DNA from 2 places in the Novilysobacter ciconiae genome. Region 1 is predicted to be linked to the other one. Evidence: predicted binding sites of a transcription regulator. Region 1 holds the regulator's gene; the other holds the start of a gene.

Region 1 (9,398 bases):
CGCGAAGGCGACCATCTGCCGCATGGAGGTGGAGTCGTCGACGATCAACAAATTGGCGCTCATACGGAATCTCCGTTGTTCTCTGGTCCGTCAAATCCGGCGGGTTGCGATGCCAGGCCCAGGCCTTCGGCCAATGCCAGCACATTCGCGGCGTCGATCAGGGCCGCAGAGGGCAGGGTGATGGTGGTGATGCGTCCCGCCAGGGCGCGGTCGCGGACGAACGCGTGCAGGAGCTGCAACCCGGCGGTATGGACGCGCGCGACCCGGTCGCCGGTCAGGACGACGGGTTCGGCATTTTCGAACTGCGTTGCCAGCGAGGAACGCAGGTCGGCGACGTGCTCGATGCCCAGGTCAGGCTGTAGCGATAGTTCATTCATCAGGATGGCTGCCGAAACGGTCAAGAGCTTTAACGGCACCGTATGGGGAAGCTTTAGGGCGGTGCGAGCGCGTGGTGCGAGCGCGTGGTGCCGTTCGGGCGGTGCCGTCAATTGAACAGGACGTCGGCGTCCAGCAGAACAGTCGGCAGCGCGCCCATCCGTGCGATGCCCACCATGCCGCCGGCGTCGGTTCCGGCCAGCGGCGGCTCGATGTGCTCGCGCGACAGGGTCACCACGTCGTCGACGGCGGACACCAGCACTCCGATCAGCTCGTCATTACGCTCCACGACGATGATGCGGGCATGTTCGTCGGGCTCGACCTTGCCGGTCCCGAGCCAGCGCGCGAGATCGAACACCGGTACCACCCGGCCGCGCAGGTTCATCAATCCCAGCATGGCGGCGGCCGTACCGCGCAGCGCGATGATCGGGCTGACGCGCACGACTTCCTGCACGCGCAACAGTTCGAACGCGTAACGGTCCTTGCCCAGCGCGGCACGGAGCCAGCGGTTGCCGGACGCGTTTGAGGCCGGGCGGGCTGCGGGATGTTCGTCCTGCTTTGTGCTGGCGGGCGCGGCAGCCGGCGCGGGTGGCGACGCCTGCTTTGTGGGAAGTGGTGCGGGGGCAGGCAGGTCGCGCAGGACCGGCTCGACCGTGTCCGCACGATGAAAGACGGTCGCTGTCGGCTTTTCCGCGGCGTCGGCCGGGGCCACCGCGTCGCACATCGGCGAGGCGAGCAGCTCATCGAGGTAGTCGTCGACCGTCTGGGCGTTCATGCCGCTTTCTGCTGTGCGGGAATGGCATTGAGCAGCCAGTTCAAAGCGCTGTGGTAGGCATCCGCGCCACGCCCGGTGGGCGCAGTGGCCGTGGTCAAGGCCATGGCATCACGCAAGCGCGTGTCCATTGGAACGGCCTTGGGCCAGACCACTCCCCTGAAGCGCTCGTGCAACTGGTCCAGCGTGTTCACGCCGGCCCGCGTGCGCCGGTCGTAGAGCGTGGGAAGGATATGGCGGGGTAGCGGGCGCCGACGCGAGCGCTCGACCATGTCGGCGGTGCGCAGCATGTCGGTCAGCCCGTGCATCGCCAGCGGATCGGTCTGGGTGGGCACGATCAACCGGTCCGCCGCTGCCAGGGCATTCACCATCAGCAGGCCCAGCGTTGGCGGGCAGTCCAGCAGCGCGTAGTCGTAATGGTCCTGCGCCGTATGCAGTGCACGGCTCAGCGATAGCCCGAGCCCGGGCTGGGTTGCGCCACGGCGCTCCAGTGTTGCCAGGGCCGGTTGCGCGGCGACCATCAGCAGGCCGTCGATCTCGGTTTGGCGCGACAGTGTCGTCAACTCCACGCTCGTATTGGAGAACACGTCGTGGGTCCCGGCCGGGGCAGGATCGGCGGGAATGCCGAAGGCGCGTGTCAGCGAGGCGTGCGGGTCCAGATCCATCAGCAGCACGCGGTGGCCCATGACGGCCAGGCCGCGCGCCAGGCACAGCGAGGTGGTGGTTTTGCCCACGCCACCTTTCTGGTTGGCAATCGCCCAGATCTGCATGTCAGCCGGCTCCGGAGTTGGATGGGGCACGCTCTGGCGCCGTTGCGGTCGCGCGCGCACCCTGTGCCACGGCGCTCGCGCTGCCAGCACGCACGTCGGTCGCAGCCACGGCCGGTGGCAATGGCGCGGTGATCGCGTCGGGACCCTGCGGCGATGCGAGGATCACCAGCAACACGCGCCGGTTCGCGTTGCGCCCTTCGAAGGTCGCGTTGTCGCCCACGGGCTGGTGCTCGCCGTAGCCGACGATCGCCAGCCGCGCCGCCTGCACGCCGGCCGCGATCATCTCGTGGACGACGCTGCCGGCGCGGGCAGCGGACAGCTCCCAATTGGACGGGAAGCGGGCGGTCGCGATCGGCATGTCGTCGGTATAGCCTTCCACCCGAACCGCGTTGGGCTCGTCGCGCAGGATGACGGCCAGCTTGCGGACCGTCTCCACCGCGACCGGGCTCGGCTTTGCCACCCCGCTGGCAAACAGGATGTCGCTCTGGATCTCCACCTCAAGGAAGGCCGGTCCGCGGCGCACCGTCACCAGTTTCTTCTGCACCAGTTCCGCTAGTGCCTCCTGGATACGTTGGCCGAGCTGGTGCAGCTCGCCCTGGTTGCGGTTCTCGATCTCCAGGATGGCCGCAGCCGCTGCCGGGGACGCCTCGGTGCTGCGTTGGGGATGGCCAAAGGTGGGCATGTCCAGCACCTGCAACATGCGCGGCGAGTTGATCGGCGTCGCCGCCGCCGGACCGGCCTTGGAGGCGGCGGTCTGGATGGACGGACGGTCAAAGGCCGAGCCGCGCAGCTGGGTCTTGCCCAGCTGGATGGGGCTGATGGTGCGTGGCGGCCCGCCAAAGGCGGACGACAGCGAGTCGGCCAGCACGCGGTACTTGCCCTCGTTGAGCGAGGAGATCGCGTACATCACCACGAAAAACGCGAGCAACAGGGTCATCAGGTCGGCGTAGGGAATCGCCCACGCCTCGTGGTTCTGGTGCTCCTCGTGCTGGACGCGCCTGGCCATGTCAGTGCACGAAGCCGTTCAGGCGGGTTTCGATGTTGCGCGGGTTCTCGCCCTGGGCAATCGCGATCAGGCCCTCGATCACCATCTCGCGCTCTTCCGCCTGCTGGTTGATCAGGCCCTTCAACTTGCTCGCTGCCGGCAACAGCGCGAGGTTGGCGGTGCCGATGCCATAGATGGTCGCGGTGAAAGCCGCGGCGATGCCGGAGCCGAGCTTGCTCGGGTCGGCCAGGTTCTTCATGACCGCGATCAAACCCAGCACCGCGCCGACGATGCCCAGGGTTGGGGCGTAGATGCCCATGCCTTCAAACACCTTGGCCGCGGCCAGGTCGCGTTGCGACTGACCGTGCAACTCGATTTCCAGCATCTGCCGGATAGACTCGGGCTCCAGGCCGTCGACCACCATCTGCAAGCCCTTGCGCACGAACGCGTCGTCCTGGACTGCGACCTCCGGCTCCAGTCCCAGCAGTCCCTGGCGTCGGGCAGTGGTGCTCCACTCCACGATCTTCGCGATCAGCGCGGGCCGGTCGTGCGAGGGCGGACGGAACACCCAGCGCACGATCTTCATCGCCCGCATGAAGGTCTCCATCGGCGTCTGCACCAAGATGGCCGCCATGGTGCCGACGATCACCACCACGAACGCCGCCGGCGACCACAGACCGGCAAGACCGGCACCCTTCAGGATGCTGCCGCCGATGAGTGCGACCAGGGCGAGTACGGTGCCTATGACGCTGAGTTTGTCCATGGCTTCAGTTAACGGTCACGACAGGGATTGCTTGAGTCGGCGCGAGCCACGCACGCCGGTCTGGTACAGCGCATCGACGTCCAGGATCAAGGACATGCGCCCGTCGCCGATCAGGCTCGCGCCGGCGTAGCCGGGCAGCCCGCGAACGGTGCGCGGAAGCGCCTTGATTACCACTTCCTCGCGGCCGCGCACGCGGTCCACCGCGAGGCAGAAACGCTGCTCGCCGGTCTGCAGTACGACCACCGTGCGCTCGCCCAGCGCCAGCGGCGCGCTCGCCAGTCCCAGCCACTGGCGCATGTCCAGCAAGGGCAGGGGTTCGCGGCGCAGGTCGATCACGTCCTGGCCGTCGATCGACATGGGCGTGCCGGGCAGGTGCGCGAGCACCTCCACCACGCGCACCAGCGGCAAGGCGTAGACGTCCGCCTCGATCTCCACCAGCAGCGTGGGCAGGATCGCCAGGGTCAGCGGCACCCGGATCACGAACCGCGAGCCGTGGCCGGGCTCGGACTGGATCTGGACCTGGCCCGACAGTTCGCGGATGCGCGACTGCACCACGTCCATGCCCACCCCGCGGCCGGAGAGGTCACTGACTTCCGCGCGGGTCGAAAAGCCCGGCAGGAAGAGCAGTTGCAGGCACTCATCGGACGGCAGCCGCGCGGCGGCATCGGCGTCGATCAGTCCCTTGCGTACCGCTATGTCGCGGATCCGGTCCGGATCGATCCCGGCGCCGTCATCGCGCACCTCGATGACGACGTGGTCACCTTCCTGCTGCGCGGACAGGCGGACCTGTCCCTGTTCGGGCTTGCCGGTCTCGCGCCGGGTCTGCGGTGATTCGATGCCGTGGTCGATCGCATTGCGCACCAGGTGCACCAGCGGATCGGCCAAGGCTTCCACCAGGTTTCGGTCCAGCTCGGTTTCCGCGCCGACGACGACTAGTTCGACGTTTTTCTGGAGTTGCCGGGCCACATCCCGGGCCAGCTTGGGGAAGCGCGCGAACACGCGTCCCACCGGCTGCATGCGCGCCATCATCACCGCCGATTGCAGGCGCGAGGTGGCGCCATCCAGCGCCCCGACCGCCCGATCCAGCTCCTCGTCGTGCAGGCGCGGGCGCAGGGTCTTGAGCCGGTTGCGCGCGAGCACCAGTTCGCCGACCAGGTTGACCATGGCGTCCAGGCGCCGCACGTCCACGCGGACGGTCGGCTCATCGTGCGCGGCAGCCGCCTGCGCCTTGCGCGGGTTCGCAGGCGCGGCCGGCGCTGGCGCCGGGGGAGATGGAGTGATCGCGGGCGTCGGCGACGGCGTCGGCGGCGCCGGCGGTTCGTGTCCGCTGGGACCTCCCGCGGTCGCCGTGATGCCGGGGATGCCACCGCTGCCGTGCAGGCTGTCCAGCAACGCCTCGAAATCCAGATCGTCCAGGTCATCGCCTGCCCCGGCGGCCGCAGTCAGCGGCTCTCCCGCGATCGGAGCCGCCTGCACGCGCATGCTGTCGATGAGTGCGGCGGGCGGATCGGGCAGCGCATCACCGGCGGCGATGCAGTCCAGCATGTCCACCAGCAGGTCCAGTGCCTGTTGCGCACCGTCGAAGGCGGTCGAGTCCATCGGCGTCGCGCCGTTGCGTGCCAGATCGAAGCGGTCTTCCACCGCGTGGCAGACCGCGACCATGCCGGGGAAATCCAGGAATCCCGCGCCGCCCTTGATGGTGTGGAAACCGCGGAACACCGTGTTCAGGCATTCCCGGTCGTTGGGTGCGTGCTCCAGCGCGACCATCTGCTCGCCGAGCTGGTCGACGATCTCGCGCGCCTCCATCAGGAAGTCGGCGCAAATGTCCGAGGCCACGTCCACGTTCCTACAGGCCCAGCGACGTCAACAGCGAGTTGGCATCGTCCTGGCTGACCGGTTCGGGATCCACGCCGCGCACCGCGGGGCCGAAACCGCGGTTGCAGATCTGCAGCGGGCGGTCCGCTTCGGCGGTCACCTCGCCCAGTCCGATGTGGACCGCACGTACCAGCGCAACCACGCGCAGGATGATCTGACCGGTGAGGTCCTGATAGCCCTGCGCGGCGGTAAGCTCGGAAAGCCGCGAGCGGATGCCCGCAACGGCCTCGCCGGCGGCCGCATCACCCGATATGGGCAACTGGCGAAGCAGCTCCCCGCACTCGTCGACCAGGTCGAGCGAGCGCATGCTGGCCTGCTCGGTCAGGGTGACCACATGCTCCAGGCGCGCACAGGCATCGGGAAGCGATGCCGCGGTCGGCGGGTTCCCGCCGGGCTCGCCCAGGGCCTGTTCCAACTCGCGCGCCAGGCGCGCCAGCCCCTGCACGAAGGGCTGCGTGCGCCACTCGATCAGCGCATCGACGTTGGCGCGCCAGCCGGCATGGTCATCGTTTTCCAGCGCCCACAGTGCTGCGTGCAGGCGCTGGATGATCACCTCGCGGTCGTGGTCGGTCACGCACTGGCTCCCACGCGCTCAAAGACCTTGCCCAGCTTGTCGCCCAGAGTCGCAGCGGTGAAGGGCTTGATGACGTAGCCGTTCACCCCTGCCTGCGCGGCTTCGATGATCTGCTCCCGCTTGGCCTCGGCGGTCACCATCAGCACGGGGGTCTTCGCCATTGCCGGATTGGCGCGGATGGCGCGCAGCAGGTCGATGCCGGGCATCCCGGGCATGTTCCAGTCGGTGATCACCAGGTCGAAGCTGGCCTTGTTCAGCTCGACCAGCGCGGTGGTGCCGTCGTCGGCCTCGGTGGTGTTGGTGAACCCGAGGTCGTTGAGCAGGTTCTTGACGATGCGACGCATCGTGGAAAAGTCGTCGACGATCAGGATGCGGATGTTCTTGTTCATGGGTACTCGTTGGTTGACGTGTGCAAGGGGCGGTGGCCCCGGGTGGCAGGCGGTTTCTGGATCAGTCGTCGGCGTCCAGCGCGGTCTCGCGCCAGTCACCCAGGCGTGCGCGCAGCCGGAGCATCGCCTGGCCGTGGATCTGGCAGACGCGCGATTCGCTGACCGACAGCACCGCGCCGATCTCGCGCATGTTCAGCTCCTGCTCGTAGTACAGCGAGAGCACCAGCTGTTCGCGCTCGGGCAGTTCGCCGATGGCGCCGCCCAGCGATTCGCGGAACTCGCTGTAGTCGAACGCGCTGGCCGGGGTGGCCCCGCTTGCCGCAACGCGGGGCTCGCCGTCGTATTCCTCGGTGTGTGCGTCCAGGCTGATCAGCTGCCCACGCGAGGCCTCCTCCAGCATCCGGTGGTAGTCCTCCAGGCTGACCTCCAGCTGGGCGGCGACCTCCTGGGTCGTGGCCGAGCGACCGGTGAGCTGCTCGACGCGTCGCGTGGCGGCAACGACATTGCGGTAGCGGCGGTGCACCGAGCGCGGCACCCAATCGCCACGCCGGATCTCATCGATCATCGAGCCACGGATGCGGATCGAGGCGTACGTCTCGAAGGCCGCGCCCTGGTCGTCCTGGAAATTGCGGGCGGCATCCAGAAGGCCGAGCATGCCGGCCTGGATGAGGTCATCGACCTCGACGCTGGAGGGCAGGCGCGCGGCCAGGTGGTGGGCGATCCGGCGCACCAGTTCGCCGTGGCGCTCGACCACTTCGGCAGCATCGTGGCGCGGCATGGAAGCGCGATAGGCGGCTGCGGCAAGGCTCATGCGACGGCACTCCGGGTAGGCGTGATCAGGCGCTCCATGTAGAACTCCACGTGGCCGCGTGGACCCGGTGGGGACTGCCATTGGCTGGCCCGGCGGGCGATGTCGCGAAACGCCACGGCCGACGGGCTGGACGGGAACGCCTCCATGACCGATTCCTGGCGCTGGATCGCCCGGCGCAGCCACTCGTCACGCGGAATGGCGCCCAGGTAGTTGAGGGTGACGTCCAGGAAACGGGACGCGACCCGCTCGAGCTTTCCGAACAACTGCCGGCCTTCCGCCGCGCTCTGCACCTGGTTGGCGAGCACCTGGATGCGGCTGACACCGCGGTCGCGGTTGAGCACCTTGATGAGCGCGTAGGCGTCCGTCACCGAGGCGGGCTCGTCACAGACCACCACGATCACGTCCTGGGCCGCCTGGCAGAAGGTCAGCACCCCGTCGGCAATGCCCGCCGCGCTGTCGATGACCATCGTGTCGACCGGGATGTCGAGCTGGCTGAAGGCGTGCACCAGGCCGACGTGCTGTTGGGGCAACAGCTCGGTCATGTGGCGCTTGCCCGACGCGGCCGGGACGACCAGCAATCCGCCCGGGCCCTCCAGCAAGGTGTCCTGGAGCTCGCAGCGACCGGCGAACACGTCGGCGAGCGTGAAGCGTGGCGACAGGCCGAGCATGACGTCCACGTTGGCCAGGCTCAGGTCGGTGTCCAGCAACAGCGTGCGCTGGCCGGCATTGACCATCGCCATGGCCAGGTTGACCGACACGCTCGTCTTGCCGACCCCGCCCTTGCCGCTGGCAACGGCGATGACGCGCACCGGCGGAACCGGTGCGGCGGCCGGGGGGCTCGCCAGGTCGACGGCGCAATGGAGGTCAGGCGTTGGCATGTTCGTCCTCGGTGACAAAGGGGTTATCGGCCGCACGTCGGAGTTTCTCCAGCTGGAGGACGAGATTGGATGCGTTGGCCGCCTGCAGGTCGCCCGGAACCAGTTGCCCGTGGGTCGTGTACGCCAGGCTGAGGCCATTGCGCACGGCCACCGACAGGGCCGCGCCGAGGCGTCCGGTCTCGTCGGTCTTGGTCAGCACCACGGCTTCCGGGCTGGCGATGCGGTAGCGGCGGACCAGCTCATTGAGGTCGTGCGGATGGGCGTTGGCCGGCATCACCAGCAGGCTGCGCAGCTGGCGCGTTGCCCGCAGCCAGGTGATCTGCCCCAGCAGGGCGCGGTCGCGGCTTCCGTAGCCGGCCGTATCCACCAGCACGAGCGGGTAGTCCTGCAGCTGTTCCAGCGTCTGGGTGAGGCTTTCCGCGCCGCGCGCTTCGCACACCGTGATGCCCATCCGACGACCGTGCGCATGCAGTTGCTCGATCGCGCCCAGGCGTTCCGTATCGGTGGTGACCAGGGCGACGTCGCGGGCGCGGTGGCGGGCGGCGAAACGGGCGGCCAGCTTGGCCACCGTGGTGGTCTTGCCCGCGCCGGTCGGGCCGATCAGGGCGATCACGCCACCCTCGTCGATCGGTTCGCTGCGCAGCACGGTGAGCATCCGCGCCAGCTCGGCGAGCATGGGTGCGCGTACCTGGTCCGGCGGCAGCGCGGGGTTGAGCTTGGCGACCACGGACTGGGCGAGCGACTCGTCGCAGCCGTAGCCCAGCAGGATGTCGTAGGCGGCTGCGCGCGCCGGTGAGCCCCGCAACCGCTCGGTGGTGAACTGGCCCATCTCGCGCTCGATCATCCGCCGCATCGAGGTCAGTTCCTCGCGCATGGCGGAGATGTCCGGATCGGGGTCCGGCACCGCCTGCAGCACGGGCGTGGCAGTCGCTGGTTCCGACGCCGGAGCGGCGTCGGGGCCGAGGGCTTTCGTGGCAGCAGCGACGGCTACAGCAGGCACCGCCTCGTCCGCGGGCGGAGTCGGGTGATCCGGCGATGACGGCGCGGGCTCTGCGGCGATCCCGGCGGCGGCCGGTGGGGCGAACCCGGCCGACGCGGGTTCAGCGTGCTCGGACGGTCGCGGCGCGTGGGCAGCGGCACCCTGAGTCGCGGCAATCTTCGTCGGCGCCACAGTGGGCTCGGGTGCGGCGTACCGCGGGCTATCGG
Region 2 (9,398 bases), 980 kb from region 1:
CGGGTTTTCCATGCCGCCGTAGGGGAAGGACGGCGGCAGCACGAGGATGTCGTAGCGGCCCCAGCGGTACGGGCCGTACACGGCCTCGGTGGCCTCGATCATCTTCTCGGTGTCGGCGAACTCGGCGGTGGCCCTCTCGACCATGGCCGGCTCGGCCCACACGCCGCTGCGGTCGGAGATCGGCTTGAACTCCAGGTCGCCGGCGGCGATCGCCAGCAGGTAGGACGGAATCGCCTGCGGCATGGCGAAGGTGTAATCGCCGTCACGCTCGGCCTTGGGATCGTTGTCGGCGCTCATCAGCACCATCACGTCCTTGGGGCTGGTCACGTGCGCGGTGTAGGTGAAGCGCACGCGCGGCGTGTCCTGCAGCGGCACCCAGGAGCGCGCGTGGATCTGCTGCGACTGGCTGAACATGAAGGGCTGCTTGCCGCCCTCGGTCATCGCCGGGGTCAGCCACTGCAGGCCGGATGCGTCGGGCGAGGTGCGGTAGGTCACGCGGACGCGCTCGTTGCGGTCGGGCACCTGGATGGTCAGCTTGCTGCCCAGGCGCTTGTCGGCATCGGCCAGCTCGTACTTGAGGTCGGTCCACTTGTCGTCGCTGCGCTCACCGACCACCTTCTCGATGGTCAGGTCGCGGGTGTCGAGCACCAGTTCGTTGGCGTCATCGGCAACCCAGTCCAGGTCGTACGTCGCGCTGCCGCTGATTTCCCTGGCGTCGAAATCGACGTTGAGGGCGAGCGCGAGGTCCTTGATGCGGACCTTGTCGGGCTCGGCGTAGGAAAGCGAGTCGTACTCGGCCGGTGCGGCGGTGGCCACATCGGCATCGGGTTTGGCGGCCGTATCCGCGGCCGGCGCGTTGTCGCGCGAGCAGCCGCCCAGTACCACGGCGGCGGCAAAAAACAGGGTCAGGATCGAGGAGCGCATGGGCAGGCCCGGGGTTGCAGGACAATCCCCGAGTGTAGCCGCGCCCGCGCGGGGCGCGAAGTGACTTCCGTCCTACACCTTGTAGCCGGTGTGGATGGCGACGATGCCGGCGGACATGTTGCGGTAGCTGCAGCGGGCGAAACCCGCGCCCTCCATCATCGCTTTGAGCTCGTCCTGCGGCGGGTGCTTGCGGATGCTCTCGGCGAGGTACTGGTAGCTGTCGGCATCCCTGGCGAACAGCTGGCCCAGGCGCGGCAGGATCTTGAAGGAATGGAAGTCGTAGATCGGCTTGAACCACTCCGGCTTGACCTCGGAGAACTCCAGCACCCGTGCCTGGCCGCCGACCTTCAGCACGCGGTGCATCTCGGCCAGCGCCGCGTCCTTGTCGGTCACGTTGCGCAGGCCGAAGGCGATGGTGACCAGGTCGAAGCTGGCGTCCGGGAACGGCAGCTTCTCGGCATTCATCTGCACGTAGTCAAAGCCGGCGACCTTGCCCTTGTCGGTCATCCGGTCGCGGCCCACGCGCAGCATCGCGCCGTTGATGTCGCCCAGCACGATCGAGCCGGTATCGCCGACGCGATCCTTGAGCAGCAACGCGATATCGCCGGTGCCACCGGCCAGGTCCAGCACCCGGTCGCCGCGCTTGACCTGCGCGGTGGCGACGAAGAAGCGCTTCCAGATCCGGTGGATGCCCATCGACATCAGGTCGTTCATCAGGTCGTAGCTGCCGGCGACCGAGGAAAACACTTCCCCGACCAGCTTCTGCTTGTCCCCGGTGGGAACATCGCGGAAGCCGAAATGGGTCGTGCCGGCGGGATTGGCCTGCGGCGCCGGCGCCGCCGTGGACGCATCGTGCGCGCGCGCGGTGTCGGCGACGGAATCGGGGGCGCTGCTGGGGTTTGGATCGTTCATGGGCCGATTATCGCACCGCCCCGCCGGCGTTGCGCTCACGCGCTCGACATCCCGCGTGGGCGCGGCGACGATCCCTCCATCCACCGCTACCGGCCGACCGATGATCAGCACCCCCGACTATCCCGCCCTGCTCGCCACCGCCGTCGCCGAGGCCCGCCAGGGCCTGGCCGAAGGCGGCATCCCGATCGGCGCCGCGCTGTACCACGCCGACGGCCGCCTGCTGGGCTGCGGCCACAACCGGCGCGTGCAGGACGGCGACCCGTCCAGCCACGGCGAGACCGACGCCTTCCGCAAGGCCGGCCGCCAGCGCAATTACCGCGACACCATCATGGTCACGACGCTCGCGCCCTGCTGGTACTGCAGCGGCCTGATCCGACAGTTCAATATCGGCACCGTCGTGGTGGGCGAGTCGGAAACATTCCGCGGCGGGATCGACTGGTTGCGGGAGAACGGCACAACCGTGATCGATCTGGCGGACAAGGATTGCATGGAGATGATGCATGGGTATATTGCGGCTAATCCCGAGGTCTGGGATGAGGATATTGGGGAGTGAGGGGCGTTTGTTACCCAAAACAGACGGAAGTTTGCCTGGGACGGATTGATTGGGGTGAGGCGGCTCCCGCACATTGCGTCGGGTAGTTGGAAATCGACAGAACGAATAGGCACCCGTTTGGCGCCTGACAGGTGTGAAACAGCTTTGGGAGTAGGTCGCGGACATGGATAAGACGCAAGCTGATGCGATGGCTCAGGTGATACTCGATCGTGAGCCACTTGCAAAAGAGGAATCTCGCCGTAAGCGAGCACGCGAAGCGGAGAAGGTTGCAAGCCAAAGACGGCAAGCTAAATTCGTCCTCGCAGGGTACGCGTTGGGTGCCGCCAGCGGCTACTTCATCTCCGGAAGCGTTGGGTCTTTTGGGCTATTGGGCGCGTTAGTTGGCATATTACTCAGCATCGTATTGAAGCGGTTCCATGAAAGCGCCGCTGTCTAGCTCGCTCAGGCCTAGCTCACGAAGTCCCATTTCCAAACAGAATCATGGTTCGATTTCAATCAACACACGGCCAACTCGCTGCGGGCCGGCTTAACTATGGCGTTAGATGGACAACGTAACCATATTGCAAAAAGCGTCTGGAATACTGGGATGCTTACTCGGTCTAGGGCTGGCCTTTTCGCACGGCGGCCTTATTGGTGTCGGCATCATCGCTCTTTCGCTCGCTGTGTTTAATGGTCTCGCGCACGATGCCTGGAGGAGCTTTGACCCGAGCGGAGACGATGACTTTGGGGACGGATCAGACGGTGCTGACGGTGGTGGAGGAGATGGCGGTGACTAGCGGTTGGACACTAAGAACTCGTTCAAGTTGAAACGGTAACTCTTTCCGCCCAGTGGACCGGCGCCACGGCGGATTCTGACCCCTAATACCTCAGCAGCGAGGCTTTTTTGCTCAAGGTCGGCGCCGGCTGCTCGGCGGATGGAGTTCATAGTTGCCCGCAATATCATGCCGCGGCTGCCTCTAGCTATCGAACGTAGACTTGCTCCCTCCCCACGCGGACATTTCCGATGATCAAACTGGTAGGCGGCGTCTAGGTCCAACCCATCCACCGGACGTCATGCCATTGCGGCGCGGTCGAGCTGGAGCTCGACCTGCCCGACGGGATCGTCAATCCGCGGCGCTGCGATTGCTCCATCTGCCGGCGCAAGGGCGCAATCGTCGCCTCGGTCCCGTTGGACGGCCTGCGTGTTACGAAGGGCTCGGAGCAACTGACGCTCTACCAGTTCAACACCCATACGGCGAAGCACTACTTCTGCCGGATCTGCGGGATCTACACGCATCACCATCGTCGGTCCGATCCCATGCAGTACGGCTACAACGTCGGCTGCCTGGAGGGTATCAACCCGTTTGACCTGCCCGACGTCGTCACCGAAGACGGCGTCCACCACCCTGCGGATGGGCGCGATCAATGAAAGCCTATTGCGGTGATTCAGCGGTGGCGTAGCGCTGCGATGGGTCGCCCTCGGGCGCCACGGCATTGCGGTTGCGGCCCGCGCGCTTCGCTTCGTACAGCGCGCGGTCTGCGCGCTCGAGCAGGTCGTCGGCGGTCTCTTCACGGCGGTGTTGGGCGACGCCGGCGGAGAAGGTGATGCACCGGCTGTCGGTCCCGCAGTTCGCCACCGCCCTTCGCATCCGTTCCAGCAGGCGGCAGATGCCGTCGACGTTGCCGCACGCCAGCACCACGAATTCCTCGCCGCCCCAGCGGCCGATCGCGTCGGTGGTGCGCAGCATCGCCGTCGCGCGGCGGGCGAATTCCCTGAGTACCTCGTCGCCACCGGCGTGTCCGAGCTCGTCATTGATGGCCTTGAAGTGGTCGATGTCGATCAGCGCCACGCAAAACGGCGCGAACTCGCGCGAGGACAGCGCGGCGCTCCGCTCCAGCAGCGTTCGCATGGAACGCCGGTTTGCGATGCCGGTGAGTTCATCGCTCACCGCCAGCCGCTCGACCTGCGAGAGTGCCTGCATGAGCGCTTCGCGCTGGCGGTGGAGCTTGCGCCGGACACTGGACAGGCGCGCCACGATGAACCCCAGCGGCGGCAGCACCACCAGCAGCATCAGCACATTATTGATGTCGACCATGAGCGGCGTCATCGCGCCGTGCTGCGGGATCCATTGCGGGAACCACGCACGCAGTGTCACGGCCGCGACCAGCGCGAACAGGTTCAGGACCGTCAGGAACGCGATCTGTCGCCACTGCAGGGTGAATGCGCCGAATACGATGGTCACGACCATCGGCAACAGGGCCGCGGTGCGCATCGGGCCGATGAGCAGGTAGCCCCAGTTGGCACAGAGCACGCCGATCGACAGTTGCCAGATGGTCAGCGACGGGTCCTGGAACCGCTCGGTCCAGCCGCTGCGAAGGGCGACATAGCCGGCCAGAAGTCCGGCGAAGACGAAGCCCAGCCAGAGCAGGGCGGCGGTCTTGCTCATCCATCCCTGCAGCACGCCGGCGATCAGCCAGATCGCCGCGCCCATGTAGATGTAGCCCGCGATCAGCCATTGCATCAGTCGTTCCCTGCGCCGCGGGTGGGCGCTGCCCACCAGGTCCACCATCCGGGAAAGTAGCGATTGCATTGTTCTGGCGCTCCAGCACGGCTACCGGGAGGGTTGACCTATTGGACCTATCGGCCGGCCCGGCAGAACCTGAAGGGCGTTCGCGAAATTTGTGTGTTCCACATTCACAGCCCGTGAAGTGCGGCCAGGCCTCAACTTGCCTGCACCGGGGCGACGGGCTACAACTCCCTGTTCACAGGGGAGGTCACAATGGGTTTCTTGAAACGGCTTTTCGGCACGCAGGCGCCTGAACCCGCGGCGCCGGTGTTGCCTGAGCCAGGCAACGCCGCACGCACCATCCGCTACGACGAGACCCTCGTCGACAGCCTCAAGCACGACCACGAAGAGCTCGTCGCGATGTACACGCGCATGGGCGAGGACGCGGCTGCGGGCCGCTTCGATGGGCTCGACGCGGCGCTGCAGGAGTTCAAGGTGCGCCTGGAATCGCACCTGCTGACGGAGAACGTGCGCTTCTACGTCTATCTGGAACAGATGCTGGCCGACGACGCCGAGAACACGGCGCTGATCCGTGGTTTCCGGCGCGAGATGAACTCCATCGCGCGCGGCGTGGTCGACTTCGTCGCCCGGTACCGCAAGGAGCCGGTGAACGCGGCGAACCAGGCGGAATTCCTGGCCGCCCATGGCGAAGTCGGGCGGCTGCTGACCCAGCGCATCGCGCGCGAGGAGTCGGAGCTGTACGTCCTGTATCACCTATGAGGTGCGCAGCGCGTTTTAAGAGATGATGTCGGCCTCTTCCCCTGCACTCCCGGCGGCACAGGTGCCCAAACCGATTCCGACCACCAGCGACGGCCCCGGCCGCAGACCGGCGATCAGCCGTGAAGACCTGATCGAGGCCGCGCTGGCGATTCTGGGCCCGAACCGCAGCGTCTCTACGCTCGGCCTGCGCGAGGTGGCGCGCGAGGCGAAGATCGCGCCCAACAGTTTCTACCGGCATTTCCGCGACATCGACGAGCTGGCCGTGGTGCTGATCGAGCGCGCCGGCACGTCCTTGCGCGCCATCATCGGGCGGGCGCGCAATCGCGCCGACCCCAACGGCGGCGTGGTGCGCAGTTCGGTGGAGGCGTTCTTCGATCAGCTGCGCGCCGACGACAAGCTGCTGCACCTGCTGCTGCGCGAAGGCCTGGTGGGCTCGGATGCGTACAAGGAGGCAGTCGACCGGCAGTTGCGCTTCTTCGAGGAAGAGCTGCGGGTGGACCTGATCCGGCTCTCCAAGCTCAACCGGGTGCCGATGCACGAGCCGGCGCTGGTGGCCCGCGCGATCACGCGGCTGGTGTTTGCCGTCGGTGGCAGCGCGATGGACCTGCCGCCGGAGCGCTACCCGCAGCAGATCGACGAGCTCACCACGATGGTGCGGATGATCGTCAACGGCGCCCAGGCGACGAATCTGGCGACCGGCTGACGATCAGCGCAACAGCTCCGCCCGCTCGCGGCGCAGGCTGCGGATCCTGCGCAGCATCTGCCAGGTGCGCGCAGCCAGATACGGCAGATACAGCACGGCTGACATGACGGTGCCGCCCTGCACCTTCTCAAGTTGGATGCTTGGAATCAGCACCCACGCACAGGCGACCATCACCAGCGCGATGGGCACTCCGGCCCAGTGCGTTGCCAGGATGAAGCGGGCGCGGCCAATCTCGGCGTCGATCAACCCCACCAGTCCGCGCTCGGGCGAGCCGAACAGGCGATAGCACCGACGCAGCAGCAGGTAGATCCCCTGGCAAGCCACCAACAGCACGCCGGCGACCACCAGCCAGCGCCGCATGCCGGGATCGTCCACCCACGCCCACCCGATCATCGCCAGGGCAAGCACGAACGCGCCCAGCTCGCCAATCAGTCCAAGGTGCGTGCGGCGCGCATGGCGACGCAGCCGCTGCTGCAGGACTGCCGGATCGCCCACGCTCATCGAGTCCCATTGCGCGGCGAGCGCGTCCCATTCCTGATTGCTCATTTCGCGGGCTCCAGAAGCGTGCGCAGATGCTGTCGCGCCCGCGACAGGCGTTGATCGACGGTGTTGCCGGGCATGCCGAGGATCTCGGCGATCTCGCGATTGGCGAAGCCCTCCAGCACCAGCAGCACGCACTCGCGCTGGCCGACGGGCAGGCCGCGCACTGCCTGCAGCAAGCGCTGCCGGCGCTGCGATTGGCCGGCGTGCTCGTCGGGACGCGGGTCGTGGCTCTCAAAGCTGTCGTCGATGGCGTCACCGTCGAAGCGGTTGGAGCGCTTGCGCACGTGATCCAGCGCAGCGAACTGCGCGGTACGCGCGACGAAGGCCTTCAGCGGGCCGTCGCCGCGGAAGGCGGGAAGCGCCTTCCAGACCGCCACGGACATTTCCTGGGCAAGGTCGTCGCGCGCCGCGTTGGTGCGTGTGTAACCCGAGGCGATGCGGAACAGCATCGCGCCGTGCTCGCGCAGCACCGCATCGATATCGGTCACCGGCTGGGCGCGACTCATTCTGTCGCGCCCTGCCCGTGCACTGCTGTTTGCGAGCTCCATGCGCGCCTCGTTTGCATCCCCATAGCCTTGTTAGACGTGGCGGTCGCGGAAAACCTGACACATGCGCCGCGCGAGCGCTCGTGCGATCGCGTCATCAACCCCAAAGATGGGGGACGTCCCAAGAAAAAAGCCCGCCGGGTGGCGGGCTTTCAGTCCAGCGACTTAGAGGATGTAGCGGCTCAGATCCGGATCCTTCACCAGCTCGCCCAGGTTGGCATCAACGTAGTTGCGGTCGATGGTGATCGCCTGGCCGTCGCGGTCGGGCGCCTCGTAGCTGAGGGTGTCCAGCAGGCGCTCCAGCACGGTGTGCAGGCGGCGGGCACCGATGTTTTCCTGGCGCTCGTTGACCAGCGCGGCGATCTCGGCGATGCGCTCGATGGCATCGTCGGTAAACGCCAGGCTGACGCCTTCGGTCTTCATCAGCTCGATGTACTGGACGGTCAAGGCCGCCTTGGGCTCGGTCAGGATGCGGATGAAGTCGCCCTTGGTCAGCGCCGACAGCTCGACCCGGATCGGGAAGCGGCCCTGCAGTTCCGGGATCAGGTCCGATGGCTTGGCCATGTGGAACGCGCCGGATGCGATGAACAGGATGTGGTCGGTCTTCACCGAGCCGTACTTGGTGCTGACGGTCGAGCCTTCCACCAGCGGCAGCAGGTCGCGCTGCACGCCTTCGCGGCTGACGTCGCCGCCACCCACGTTCTCACCGCGCTTGGCGACCTTGTCGATCTCGTCCAGGAACACGATGCCGTGCTGTTCGCACGCCTCGATCGCGGCCTCGCGGACCTCGTCCTCGTTGACCAGCTTGCCGGCTTCCTCTTCGATCAGCAGCGGGCGAGCGGCCTTGATGGTCATGGTCTTGGTGTTGGTCTTGCTGCTGCCCAGCTGGGAGAACATCTGCCGCAGCTGCTGGCCCATCTCCTCCATGCCCGGCGGCGCCATGATGTCCACGCCGCTGACGTGGACCGCGGTCTCGATGTCGATCTGGCGCTCGTCCAGCTCGCCAGACCGCAGCTGGCGGCGCAGCTTGATGCGTGTCTCGGACTCCTGCGCCGACGGCTCCTCGGCGGCCGCCTTGGGATCGAAGCCGATGCCACCGCCCAGCCCCTTGGTGCGCCTGGGCAGGAGGGCATCGAGGATGCGGTCCTCGGCGCGCTCTTCGGCCTCGGTGCGGACCTTCTGCTTGGCCTGCTCGCGATACAGCTTGACCGCGGTATCGGCCAGGTCGCGGATGATCTGCTCCACGTCCTTGCCGACGTAGCCGACCTCGGTGAAGCGCGTCGCCTCGACCTTCACGAACGGCGCATTGGCCAGGGTCGCCAGGCGCCGCGCGATCTCGGTCTTGCCCACGCCGGTCGGGCCGATCATCAGGATGTTCTTGGGCATGACCTCGTTGCGCAGGTCATCCGCCAGCATGCTGCGGCGCCAGCGGTTGCGCAGCGCGATGGCCACGGCGCGCTTGGCGTCCTGCTGGCCGATGATGTGGGTGTCGAGCGACTGCACGATCTCGCGCGGTGTCATCGTGGCGCTGGTGTGGTTGAACTTCATGCTTACAGCTCCTCAACCACGACGTTGCGGTTGGTGTAGATGCACACGTCGCCGGCGATGTTGATCGCCTCGGTCGCGATGGTGCGGGCGTCCAGTTCGGTATGCGCGTACAGCGCGCGGGCGGCGGACAGGGCGTACATGCCACCCGAACCGATGGCGATGATGCCGTCGTCGGGCTCGATGACATCGCCCGTGCCGCTGATGATCAGCGAGGTTTCCCTGTCGGCCACCGCGAGCAGCGCCTCGAGCTTTCCGAACCGGCGCTCGGTGCGCCAGTCCTTGGCCATCTCGACGGCGGCGCGGGTCAGCTGGCCGTGTTTCTCGAGCTTGGCTTCGAAGACCTCAAACAGGGTGAACGCATCGGCGGCCGCGCCGGCGAACCCGGCGATGACCTGCTCGTCGCG

The links. Region 1 encodes FliA, which starts transcription of late flagellar genes. Its sites were predicted from a motif close to TAAAGTTTNNCNNNCNNNGGCCGATAA; they were not measured.
Region 2: INQ41_RS12115 (GGDEF domain-containing protein) is a predicted target of FliA. The motif match lies at 5,007-5,033, and genes of this name have one in related genera.

Annotation. Positions count from the first base shown of each region.
Region 1 is NZ_CP063656.1:752,720-762,117, forward strand. It holds gene INQ41_RS03375 (response regulator) at 1-63, opposite strand, end outside; gene INQ41_RS03380 (STAS domain-containing protein) at 60-377, opposite strand; gene INQ41_RS03385 (chemotaxis protein CheW) at 485-1,150, opposite strand; gene INQ41_RS03390 (ParA family protein) at 1,147-1,917, opposite strand; gene motD (flagellar motor protein MotD) at 1,919-2,923, opposite strand; gene INQ41_RS03400 (flagellar motor protein) at 2,925-3,665, opposite strand; gene INQ41_RS03405 (chemotaxis protein CheA) at 3,681-5,471, opposite strand; gene INQ41_RS03410 (protein phosphatase CheZ) at 5,512-6,114, opposite strand; gene cheY (chemotaxis response regulator CheY) at 6,111-6,503, opposite strand; gene INQ41_RS03420 (RNA polymerase sigma factor FliA) at 6,565-7,314, opposite strand; gene INQ41_RS03425 (MinD/ParA family protein) at 7,311-8,192, opposite strand; gene flhF (flagellar biosynthesis protein FlhF) at 8,179-9,398, opposite strand, start outside.
Region 2 is NZ_CP063656.1:2,687,953-2,697,350, forward strand. It holds gene INQ41_RS12095 (M1 family metallopeptidase) at 1-924, opposite strand, end outside; gene ubiE (bifunctional demethylmenaquinone methyltransferase/2-methoxy-6-polyprenyl-1,4-benzoquinol methylase UbiE) at 997-1,836, opposite strand; gene INQ41_RS12105 (nucleoside deaminase) at 1,937-2,389, shown strand; gene INQ41_RS13310 (hypothetical protein) at 2,553-2,825, shown strand; gene INQ41_RS12110 (GFA family protein) at 3,429-3,797, shown strand; gene INQ41_RS12115 (GGDEF domain-containing protein) at 3,802-4,959, opposite strand; gene INQ41_RS12120 (hemerythrin domain-containing protein) at 5,149-5,655, shown strand; gene fabR (HTH-type transcriptional repressor FabR) at 5,681-6,358, shown strand; gene INQ41_RS12130 (hypothetical protein) at 6,362-6,904, opposite strand; gene INQ41_RS12135 (RNA polymerase sigma factor) at 6,901-7,407, opposite strand; gene hslU (ATP-dependent protease ATPase subunit HslU) at 7,612-8,994, opposite strand; gene hslV (ATP-dependent protease subunit HslV) at 8,997-9,398, opposite strand, start outside.